Regions from separate parts of the Limnohabitans sp. INBF002 genome, predicted to be linked through region 1. Evidence: predicted binding sites of a transcription regulator. Region 1 holds the regulator's gene; each other region holds the start of a gene.

Region 1 (3,242 bases):
AAAATGGCTGGCAAAGACGACGAAACGGGCGAACCCTTGGTGCAACGCGAAGACGACAAAGAAGAAACCGTCAAGAAGCGTTTGGACGTGTACAGCGCCCAAACCCGCCCCTTGGTGGACTACTACTCTGGCTGGGCCAAGGCCGACGCCGCTGCAGCCCCCAAGTATCGCGCCATCAGCGGCACAGGCACTGTGGAAGAAATCAAAGAACGCGCGTTCCAAGCCCTCTCGGCCTAAACCGCATCAAGCGCTGCGCTTGCAAACAAAAGCCGCTCTATTGAGCGGCTTTTTTATTGGCGACTTGCTTTGACTACGTTTGCTGCGCCACAAGGTGCATCAACAAAGCCACACGGGCCTGCACAGCGGTCAAACCGCCCGCATGCGGCAACACATCTGACTCACGCTGCTGCACACCGCCTTGTGCGCAGCGCGACGCACGCAACACCTGTGCGCCGTGCTTTTGCGCGTTCAGCAAAGCAGCCTCTAAGTCGTGGTGCAAGGTCCCATTGCCCGTGCCAGCCACCACCCAGCCCTGCGGCGCATCGTGCGCCATCAGGGTGCGCACCAGGCGGCCATCGGCGCCTGCATGGTTGAACACCAGCTCCACGCGTGGCCAATGCGTGCAAGCCAACACCTGCGCCACGCTAGGCACACGTAACGCGGCGGGGTGCGTCACGCCTGCTTGCGAGGTGAAGGGATTGCGCTGATGGCTATGGCTTTTTTGCACAGCGTTACCTGCATGAATTTGGCCTCCGCACACCACTGACACACCTGATGCATCGGGCTGTTGCACCCAAGCCAAAGCGTCCTTGAGATTGCCAGGGCCATCGCTGTCAGGCGCATTGGCGGGGAGCATGGCGCAGGTGATAGCCACGGGCTTGGTGGGCTGCAATACGGTTTGCAAAAAGTAGGCGGTTTCTTCCAGTGTGTCCGTGCCGTGGGTGATGACCACGCCTTGCACATCGTCTTGTTCTAACCAGTGCGACACGCGAGCCAACAAGCTTTGCCACACCGCAAACGACATGTCTTTGCTGTCAATTTGGGCCACTTGTTCGGTCAACAGCTCAACGCCTTCATGGGCCACGCCTTGCAGCAAATCGTCCACGCCCACTTGGCCAGCTGTGTAGTTTTGAGGCTGGGTGGCATCAGCAGCCAGCCCCGCCATCGTGCCGCCTGTGGCTAAAACAACGATTTTTTTAGTTTTTTTTGCATTCATGTCTTGCCAAACTCAAAAAGCTGGTTAAAAATACAGTTACTGGATGTGCAAACAGTTACATCCCTCAAGACACACATTGTGCAGGAGTCGAACCGATGATTGAAATGCCAAAATTGACCGCCCGTCAGCAACAGATTCTGGAACTTATCCAGTCTGCCATTGCCAACACCGGTTCGCCCCCCACACGCGCCGAAATTGCAGCAGAGCTCGGCTTCAAGTCAGCCAACGCAGCTGAGGAACATTTGCAAGCCTTGGCACGCAAAGGCGCGATTGAGCTGGTGAGCGGCACCTCTCGCGGCATTCGTCTCAAAGGTGGCAACCAACGCAGCTACCAAGAAAGCACGTTCAGCGCTTCGCCCTCTGGCTTCTCGTTGCCGTTGGTGGGCCGCGTGGCGGCAGGCTCGCCCATCTTGGCGCAAGAGCATGTGGACCAAACCTATTTTGTAGAAAGCAGCCTGTTCCAGCGCAAGCCCGATTACCTGCTGCGTGTGCGCGGCATGTCCATGCGCGACGCCGGCATCATGGACGGCGACTTGCTGGCCGTGCAATCTACCCGCGATGCCAAAAACGGCCAAATCGTGGTGGCCCGTTTGGGCGAAGAAGTAACTGTCAAACGCTTTCGCAAAACCGCCAGCCACATTGAACTGCTCCCTGAAAACCCAGACTTCAAAACCATTCTGGTTGAACCCGGTGAGCCCTTTGAAATTGAGGGTTTGGCCGTCGGCCTGATCCGTAACACCATGATGATGTAAAGAAAGAACGACCATGAGCCTCGCACTTTTTGGCGCTTACCGCCTCCTCAATCCTCTGCAAAACGTGGTTCGCGGCTTCATGCCCGCACAAGCCTTGCAAAGCACACCTCGTCCCTTGCCACTGCGCGTCGCTCGCGTGATGGAAGCCCAACACAGCCGCAGCCAAGCGGGCCGCATGGTCATCTCGGGTCGCATGGCCGATGTGTGTGCCGAACTCGACCGCTTGGCCGAACTCGAAAACCGCCACTGATATTTGAAATTGGGCTCACGCGCCAAGCGTGAAGCCCCGTGGCACAAGGCACAATTGGGGGATGAACATTGTCATCCTCGACGACTACCAAGATGTCGTGCGCAAGCTGGCTTGCGCGTCCAAATTAGAAGCCTACCCCGCCAAGGTTTACACCAACACCATCAAGGGTGTTGGCCAGTTATCCGTCCGACTCAAAGACGCCGAAGTGTTGGTGCTGATTCGCGAACGCACCCAACTCACGCGTCAGCTGCTGGAGAAGTTGCCCAAGCTCAAGCTCATCTCCCAAACCGGAAAAATTGGCAGCCACATTGACATCGCTGCCTGCACCGAGCGTGGCATTGCTGTGGCTGAAGGTTCGGGCTCACCCATTGCCCCGGCTGAGTTGACCTGGGCTTTGATCATGGCCGCCATGCGCCGCTTGCCCCAATACATCAGCAACCTCAAACACGGCGCTTGGCAGCAATCGGGCCTCAAAGCGGGTTCGATGCCCACCAACTTTGGCCTTGGCCAAGTCTTGCGTGGCAAGACTTTGGGTATTTGGGGCTACGGCAAGATTGGCCAAATTTTGGCTGGTTACGGCAAAGCATTCGGCATGCGCGTCTTGATGTGGGGCAGCGAGGCCTCACGCGAACGGGCAGCCAAAGACGGCCTGAACGTGGCCGACTCACGAGAAGCCTTCTTCGAGGAGTGCGATGTGCTCACCTTGAACCTGCGCTTGGTTGACGAAACCCGCAGCATCGTGAAGTTGGCCGATCTCAACCGCATGAAGCCCACCGCTTTGCTGGTCAACACCTCGCGTGCCGAGCTGATCGAGCCAGACGCACTCATCACAGGCCTCAATCGCGGTCGCCCTGGCATGGCCGCCATCGACGTGTTTGAAAGCGAACCCATCATGCAAGGCCACGCCCTGCTGCGCTTGGAAAACTGCATCTGCACGCCACACATTGGCTATGTGGAGCAAGACAGCTACGAGCTGTATTTCGGCACGGCCTTTGACAACGTGGTGAACTTCATCAAAGGCACG
Region 2 (3,242 bases), 1.2 Mb from region 1:
TGCGCCACCAGCCATGTCAGCGCCAAGCTGACTGGCCACAGCAGCAGCAGCGGCGTGAGCATCCAATCCAGAATCTCGCCAAACAGCGAGTGTTGCTCGCGCCTAAACAGCTTTGCCATGCACGTGTGCCGTGTTTAGCCCGGAATTTTTTCGAGGCAGTATCCCAAGCCGCGCACCGTGGCAATGCGAATCGGGCCTTTTTCAATCTTCTTGCGCAGGCGGTGGATGTACACCTCAATCGCGTTGTTACTCACCTCTTCGCCCCACTCGCACAAGCGCTCGACCAACTGGTCTTTGCTGACCAAGCGACCGCTGCGTTGCAACAACACTTCGAGCAAGCCCAGTTCACGTGCAGACAGCTCGACCATCTTGCCGTCGATGGTGGCGACACGACCAGTTTGGTCGTACACCAAGGGGCCATGCTTGATGGATGACGAGGTGCCGCCCATACCGCGACGCGTGAGGGCACGTACACGGGCCTCGAGTTCTTGCAAGCTGAAGGGCTTGGCCATGTAGTCGTCCGCGCCGTAGTCCAAACCCTTGACGCGTTCTTCCACGCCATCAGCGGCGGTGAGGATGAGAACGGGAATAGAGGAGCCGCGTGAGCGCAAACGTTTGAGCACTTCAAGGCCGTGCATTTTGGGAAGACCTAAATCCAAGATGAGCAAGTCAAACTCATCGGTGGTCATCAAGGCGGCATCGGCTTCGGTGCCGCTGGCCACGTGGTCGGCGGCAGCACCCGATGCGCGCAAAGTACGCAACAGGCCATCGGCCAAGACCAAGTCGTCTTCTGCAATCAGGATGCGCATGTTTTGTCTCCAGCTTTGTTTGTGTTTTTTGCAAGTGTCAGCGCTGCGATTCTAGGTCCGAGTAAGCCCCCGCATAGGCCTCCAACCCTAAGCTGACCACGGTGGCCACATCTGCCCCCACTTCTTGTTTGAATTCCGCCTCGGTTTGTGCCACCGCTTGCTCAAAAGCGCGTAGCCAAGCCAAGCCTGTTTCGGTGAACACAATGCGCCGCGCGCGGGCGTCTTGCGGGTCGGGCGTGCGTTGCACCAAGCCCCAGGCCTCGCACTGGGTGACCAAGTCACCCATGGCTTGCTTGGTCATGCCGGCGCTGTCGGCCAACTCGATCAGACGTGAGCCCTCAAGGCTGAGATGGCGCGTGATGTGAATGTGCGCCGCGCTCACTTGGGCGCGTGCTGCGAGGTTAGACAGGGCCAAAGGCACATCTTCGTTGTGCGCCATCAGGTGCAGCACACGTGCATCAAAGCGGCGCATGGCGTGGCCCAGCAAGCGGCCCAAGTGAACTTGCCGCCAGTCTTGCTGGGTAGAAAACGAGGGGGAAGAAGCCATGTTTATATAGTAAGGCAAACTGACCAAAAAAAGTGTTTACAAGTTTTGACTTTGCGGTAAAGTACTGGTCAAGCATCCAGTTGTTGTTAAACACAGTAATTGGACATTCTTGGTAAGCCCTTGATTCCACGGAGATTTTCATGAACAACAAACCCATCGTCGCTGACAGCGAAAAAGCCAAAGCCCTCCAAGCCGCCTTGGCACAAATCGAAAAACAATTCGGCAAGGGCACCATCATGCGCTTGGGCGAAGGCGAAGTGATTGACGACATCCAAGTCGTCTCCACCGGCTCGTTGGGTTTGGACATCGCCTTGGGCGTGGGTGGTTTGCCCCGTGGTCGCGTGATTGAAATCTACGGCCCAGAGTCATCCGGCAAAACCACCCTCACCTTGCAAGTCATTGCCGAGATGCAAAAGCAAGGCGGCACTTGCGCCTTTGTGGATGCTGAGCACGCTTTGGATTCGCAATACGCCCAAAAACTCGGCGTGAACTTGCAAGACCTGCTCATCAGCCAGCCCGACACCGGCGAACAAGCCCTCGAAGTGGTGGACAGCTTGGTGCGTTCCGGCGCGGTGGATTTGGTGGTGGTGGACTCTGTGGCAGCCCTCACACCCAAGGCCGAACTCGAAGGCGACATGGGCGATTCATTGCCAGGCTTGCAAGCCCGTTTGATGAGCCAAGCGCTGCGTAAATTGACGGCTTCCATCAAGAAGACCAATTGCACCGTTATCTTCATCAACCAGATCCGTATGAAGATTGGCGTGATGTTTGGTTCACCCGAAACCACCACCGGCGGTAACGCGCTCAAGTTCTACGCCTCGGTGCGCTTGGACATTCGCCGCACCGGCACCATCAAGCGTGGTGACGAGGCCGTGGGTAACGAGACCAAAGTCAAAGTGGTGAAAAACAAAGTGGCGCCTCCGTTCAAGACAGCCGAGTTCGACATCTTGTTTGGCGAAGGCATCAGCCGCCAAGGTGAAATCATTGACATGGGTGTGAACGCCAAAGTCATTGAAAAGTCTGGCGCTTGGTATGCGTACCAAGGCGAAAAGATCGGCCAAGGCCGCGACAACGCCCGTGAGTTCTTGCGTGAAAACGAAGCCTTGGCTTTCGAAATCGAAAACAAGGTGCGCGAATCTTTGGGTATTCCTTTGTTGGCTGGCGGTGTAGATGCACCTGCGGCCAAAGAAGAAAAAGCGCCCAAGGCCTCTAAGGCTGCCAAAGAAGCCAAAGGCGCTGCGGACGCAGATGCCGACGGCGTGGTGGCTTAACGCGCACTCAAAAGCGTCAACCAAAAAGCCAGCCTCGTGACACACGACGTGGATTCAAACGGAGACGAGAAACCTCAGGCGAAAAGGGCCAACGGGTTTCAACTCTCGCTCAAAGGCCGAGCCCTGCGCTTGCTGTCGCAACGTGAGCACTCGCGCTTTGAGCTAGAGCGCAAGCTCAAACCGTTTGAAGAAACGCCGGGCGAGCTGGTCGAGGCTTTGGATTTTTTGCAGGCCAAAGACTTCATCAACGAACAGCGTGTGGTGGAGTCGGTGGTCAATAGCCGCTCTCGCAAGCTCGGTGCATCCCGGGTGCGTCAAGAATTGCAAGCCAAGGGGTTGCCTGTCGAGGCCATCGCCGAAGCTGTGCAAGAGATGCGCAGCACCGAGCTAGAGCGAGCCCGTGAAGTGTGGCGAAAGAAATTTGGCGCGCCGCCCGTGGACCAAGCGGCACGCGTCAAGCAAGTGCGGTTTTTAGTGAGCCGAGGCTTTGCGCCGGAGGTTGTGCGCAAAGTCGTAGCTGGCGCGGAAGACTTTTAAACGCCCAGCATCAGCTGCAGGTTTTGCACCGCAGCGCCGCTGGCACCCTTGCCCAAGTTGTCCAAACGCGCCATCAGC
Region 3 (3,242 bases), 250 kb from region 1:
ACTCATCTCGCCCAAACCCTTGAATCGGCTGATGCTCCATTTGCCTTCGGCCACGCCGTCTTTGCGCAGTTTGTCGAGGATGGCGGTCAGCTCGCCTTCGTCCAAGGCATACACCTTGGCCGCTGGCTTTTTGCCACGCGCGGGCGTGTCCACGCGGAACAATGGGGGGCGCGCCACAAACACATGGCCCGCTTCGATGAGCTTGGGGAAGTGGCGGAAGAACAGCGTGAGCAACAGCACTTGAATGTGCGAGCCGTCCACGTCCGCATCACTCAGGATGCACACCTTGCCGTAGCGCAGGCCACTCATGTCGGGGCTGTCGTTGGGGCCGTGTGGGTCCACGCCCACGGCCACCGAAATGTCGTGAATTTCGTTGTTGGCAAACAAGCGGTCGCGCTCGACTTCCCACGTGTTCAGCACTTTGCCGCGCAACGGCAGAATGGCTTGGTTTTCTTTGTTGCGGCCCATCTTGGCGCTGCCGCCGGCAGAGTCGCCCTCGACCAAAAACACTTCGTTGTGCGCAATGTCTTTGCTTTCGCAATCGGTCAACTTGCCGGGCAACACAGCCACGCCCGAGCCCTTGCGTTTCTCGACTTTTTGGCCCGCCTTTTGGCGCGTTTGCGCAGCCTTGATGGCGAGTTCAGCCAGCTTTTTGCCGTACTCCACATGCTGGTTGAGCCACAACTCCATGGTGGGGCGCACATAGCTCGACACCAAACGCACGGCGTCGCGTGAGTTCAAGCGCTCTTTGATTTGGCCTTGGAACTGCGGGTCCAGCACCTTGGTGCTCAACACGTAGCTGGCGCGCGCAAACACGTCTTCCGGCATGAGCTTGACGCCCTTGGGCAGCAAGGCATGCAGCTCAATGAAGCTCTTGACGGCCGTGAACAAGCCATCGCGCAAACCGCTGTCGTGCGTGCCGCCAGCGCTGGTGGGGATCAGGTTGACGTAGCTCTCGCGCACAGGTGCGCCGTCTTCGGTGAAGGCCACAGCCCATGCTGCGCCCTCGCCTTCGGCAAAGCTGTCGTGGTTGCTGTCGGCATAGCCATCGCCTTCAAACAAAGGAATGACGGGGTCGCCGTGCAGGGTCTGCATCAGGTAGTCACGCAGGCCGCCTTTGTAGAGCCAGTTTTGCGTGTCTTTGGTTTTTTCATTTGTGAGCGTCACGCTCACGCCGGGCATGAGCACGGCTTTGCTGCGCAGCAAGTGCACCAGCTCGTTCATTGGCAAGGCTGACGATTCAAAGTATTTGGCGTCAGGCCACACGCGCACCGAGGTGCCCTGCTTGCGGTCTCCTGATTCTTGTTTGCGGGTGGTGAGCTTTTCCACCACGTCGCCAGCTGAAAACACCAAACGGGCCACTTGGCCTTCGCGGTGCGAGGTGGCTTCCATGCGCTTGGCCAGCGCGTTGGTCACGCTCACGCCGACGCCGTGCAAACCACCTGAGAAGCTGTAAGCGCCACCCGAGCCTTTGTCAAACTTGCCGCCCGCATGCAAGCGGGTGAACACCAGCTCGATCACGGGGGCTTTTTCTTCGGGGTGCATGCCAAACGGAATACCACGGCCATCGTCTTCGATGCTGACCGAGCCATCGCTGTGCAGCGTGACACCAATCTTTTTGCCGTGTCCGGCGAGGGCCTCGTCAGCCGCGTTGTCCAAGACCTCTTGGATGATGTGCAGCGGGTTGTCGGTGCGGGTGTACATGCCCGGACGCTGCTTGACGGGTTCGAGTCCTTTGAGAACGCGAATCGAGCCTTCCGAGTACTGGGGCGGTGTAGTGGGTTGCTTTGTAGCCATGGGCCGGCATTGTAGACAGATTCAAATGCAACACTGTATAAAACAACAGATCAAAAAATTTTGCATGGACATCCCCCTGGCAACCTTGTGACTGCGCCCCTCGCCCGCATTGGTTAAAGTCACGCCATGACTCACACCAACAAAACATTGCCCATGTGGCAAGTGCTCGCCTGCGGGGCAGCCATTGTCACTTTGTCTATGGGCGTGCGCCACGGCTTTGGCCTGTGGCTGCAACCCATCACCCAAGCCCAAGACTGGACCCGCGAAAACTTTGCCATGGCCATCGCCATTCAAAACTTGACTTGGGGATTCGCAGGCATTTTCTCGGGCATGTTGGCCGACCGATTTGGCGCCTTCCGCGTCATCGTGACTTGTGCCGTGTTGTACGCGTTGGGATTGACAGGCATGGCCTATTCGTCCACGCCAGCGTTGTTTACCGCCACGGCTGGCGTACTGATTGGCGTGGCCCAAGCAGGCACCACCTATGCCGTGATTTATGGCGTGATTGGCCGAAATGTGAGTGCATCCAAACGCTCATGGGCTATGGGCGTGGCGGCGGCAGCGGGCTCATTTGGGCAGTTTTTGATGGTTCCCACGGAGGGCTATCTCATCAGCACCTTTGGCTGGCAAGAAGCATTGGTGTGGTTGGCTTTATCGACCATGCTCATCATCCCCCTCGCCTACGGTCTGCGCGAACCTGGTTTTGGCGGTGGTGCCACGCCCAACCGCGACCAATCCATCATGCATGCACTGCGCGAAGCCATGAATTACCGTAGCTTCCAGCTGCTGATGGCGGGCTACTTTGTATGTGGTTTTCAAGTCGTGTTCATCGGCGTGCACATGCCCAGCTATTTGAAAGACCACGGTTTGTCGCCCGAGGTGGCCAGCATTGCTTTGGCGTTGATTGGTTTGTTCAACGTGTTTGGCACCTACATCGCTGGCAGCTTGGGCCAGCGCATGGCCAAGCGCAAGATTTTGTCGTTCATCTACTTCTCACGCTCGGTGGCCATTGTGTTGTTCTTGTTGGCGCCGCTCACGCCCATGAGCGTGTACATCTTCTCGTCTGTGATGGGCTTTTTGTGGCTCTCCACCGTGCCGCCCACCAATGCGGTGGTGGCGCAGATTTTTGGCGTGGCGCATTTGTCGATGCTGGGCGGCTTTGTTTTCTTCAGCCACCAAATTGGCAGCTTCATGGGCGTGTGGCTGGGCGGCTACTTGTATGACAAGACCGGCAGCTACGACATCGTTTGGTACATCTCGATTGCGTTGGGCGTGTTTGCCGCCTTGGTGAACTTGCCCGTGAAAGAAAACGCCATCGAACGCGCACCTAAGACGGTTGCCGCTTGAAGTTTGAAATGAACATCCTTTCGCATCCGATGTTGCGCCAAACCCTGATCGGTTTGGTGTGCGTGGCCATTCTTTTGGGTGTGCTGTCCATGTATTTA

Evidence for each region. Region 1 encodes LexA, which represses DNA repair genes until DNA is damaged. Its sites were predicted from a motif close to ACTGTATNNNNATACAGT; they were not measured.
Region 2: a site for LexA is predicted at 1,420-1,437, ahead of recA (recombinase RecA). Genes of this name have one in related genera too.
Region 3: a site for LexA is predicted at 1,830-1,847, ahead of QMG15_RS05720 (DNA topoisomerase IV subunit B). Genes of this name have one in related genera too.

Annotation. Positions count from the first base shown of each region.
Region 1 is NZ_AP027055.1:1,369,791-1,373,032, forward strand. Features, by position in the region: gene adk (adenylate kinase) at 1-237, shown strand, start outside; gene QMG15_RS06730 (asparaginase) at 311-1,216, opposite strand; gene lexA (transcriptional repressor LexA) at 1,312-1,968, shown strand; gene QMG15_RS06740 (hypothetical protein) at 1,982-2,218, shown strand; gene QMG15_RS06745 (D-2-hydroxyacid dehydrogenase family protein) at 2,280-3,242, shown strand, end outside.
Region 2 is NZ_AP027055.1:2,544,691-2,547,932, reverse strand. Features, by position in the region: gene QMG15_RS12745 (sensor histidine kinase) at 1-119, opposite strand, end outside; gene QMG15_RS12740 (response regulator transcription factor) at 135-809, opposite strand; gene QMG15_RS12735 (MarR family transcriptional regulator) at 847-1,356, opposite strand; gene recA (recombinase RecA) at 1,497-2,627, shown strand; gene recX (recombination regulator RecX) at 2,676-3,164, shown strand; gene argC (N-acetyl-gamma-glutamyl-phosphate reductase) at 3,161-3,242, opposite strand, start outside.
Region 3 is NZ_AP027055.1:1,120,787-1,124,028, reverse strand. Features, by position in the region: gene QMG15_RS05720 (DNA topoisomerase IV subunit B) at 1-1,797, opposite strand, end outside; gene QMG15_RS05715 (MFS transporter) at 1,924-3,144, shown strand; gene QMG15_RS05710 (hypothetical protein) at 3,153-3,242, shown strand, end outside.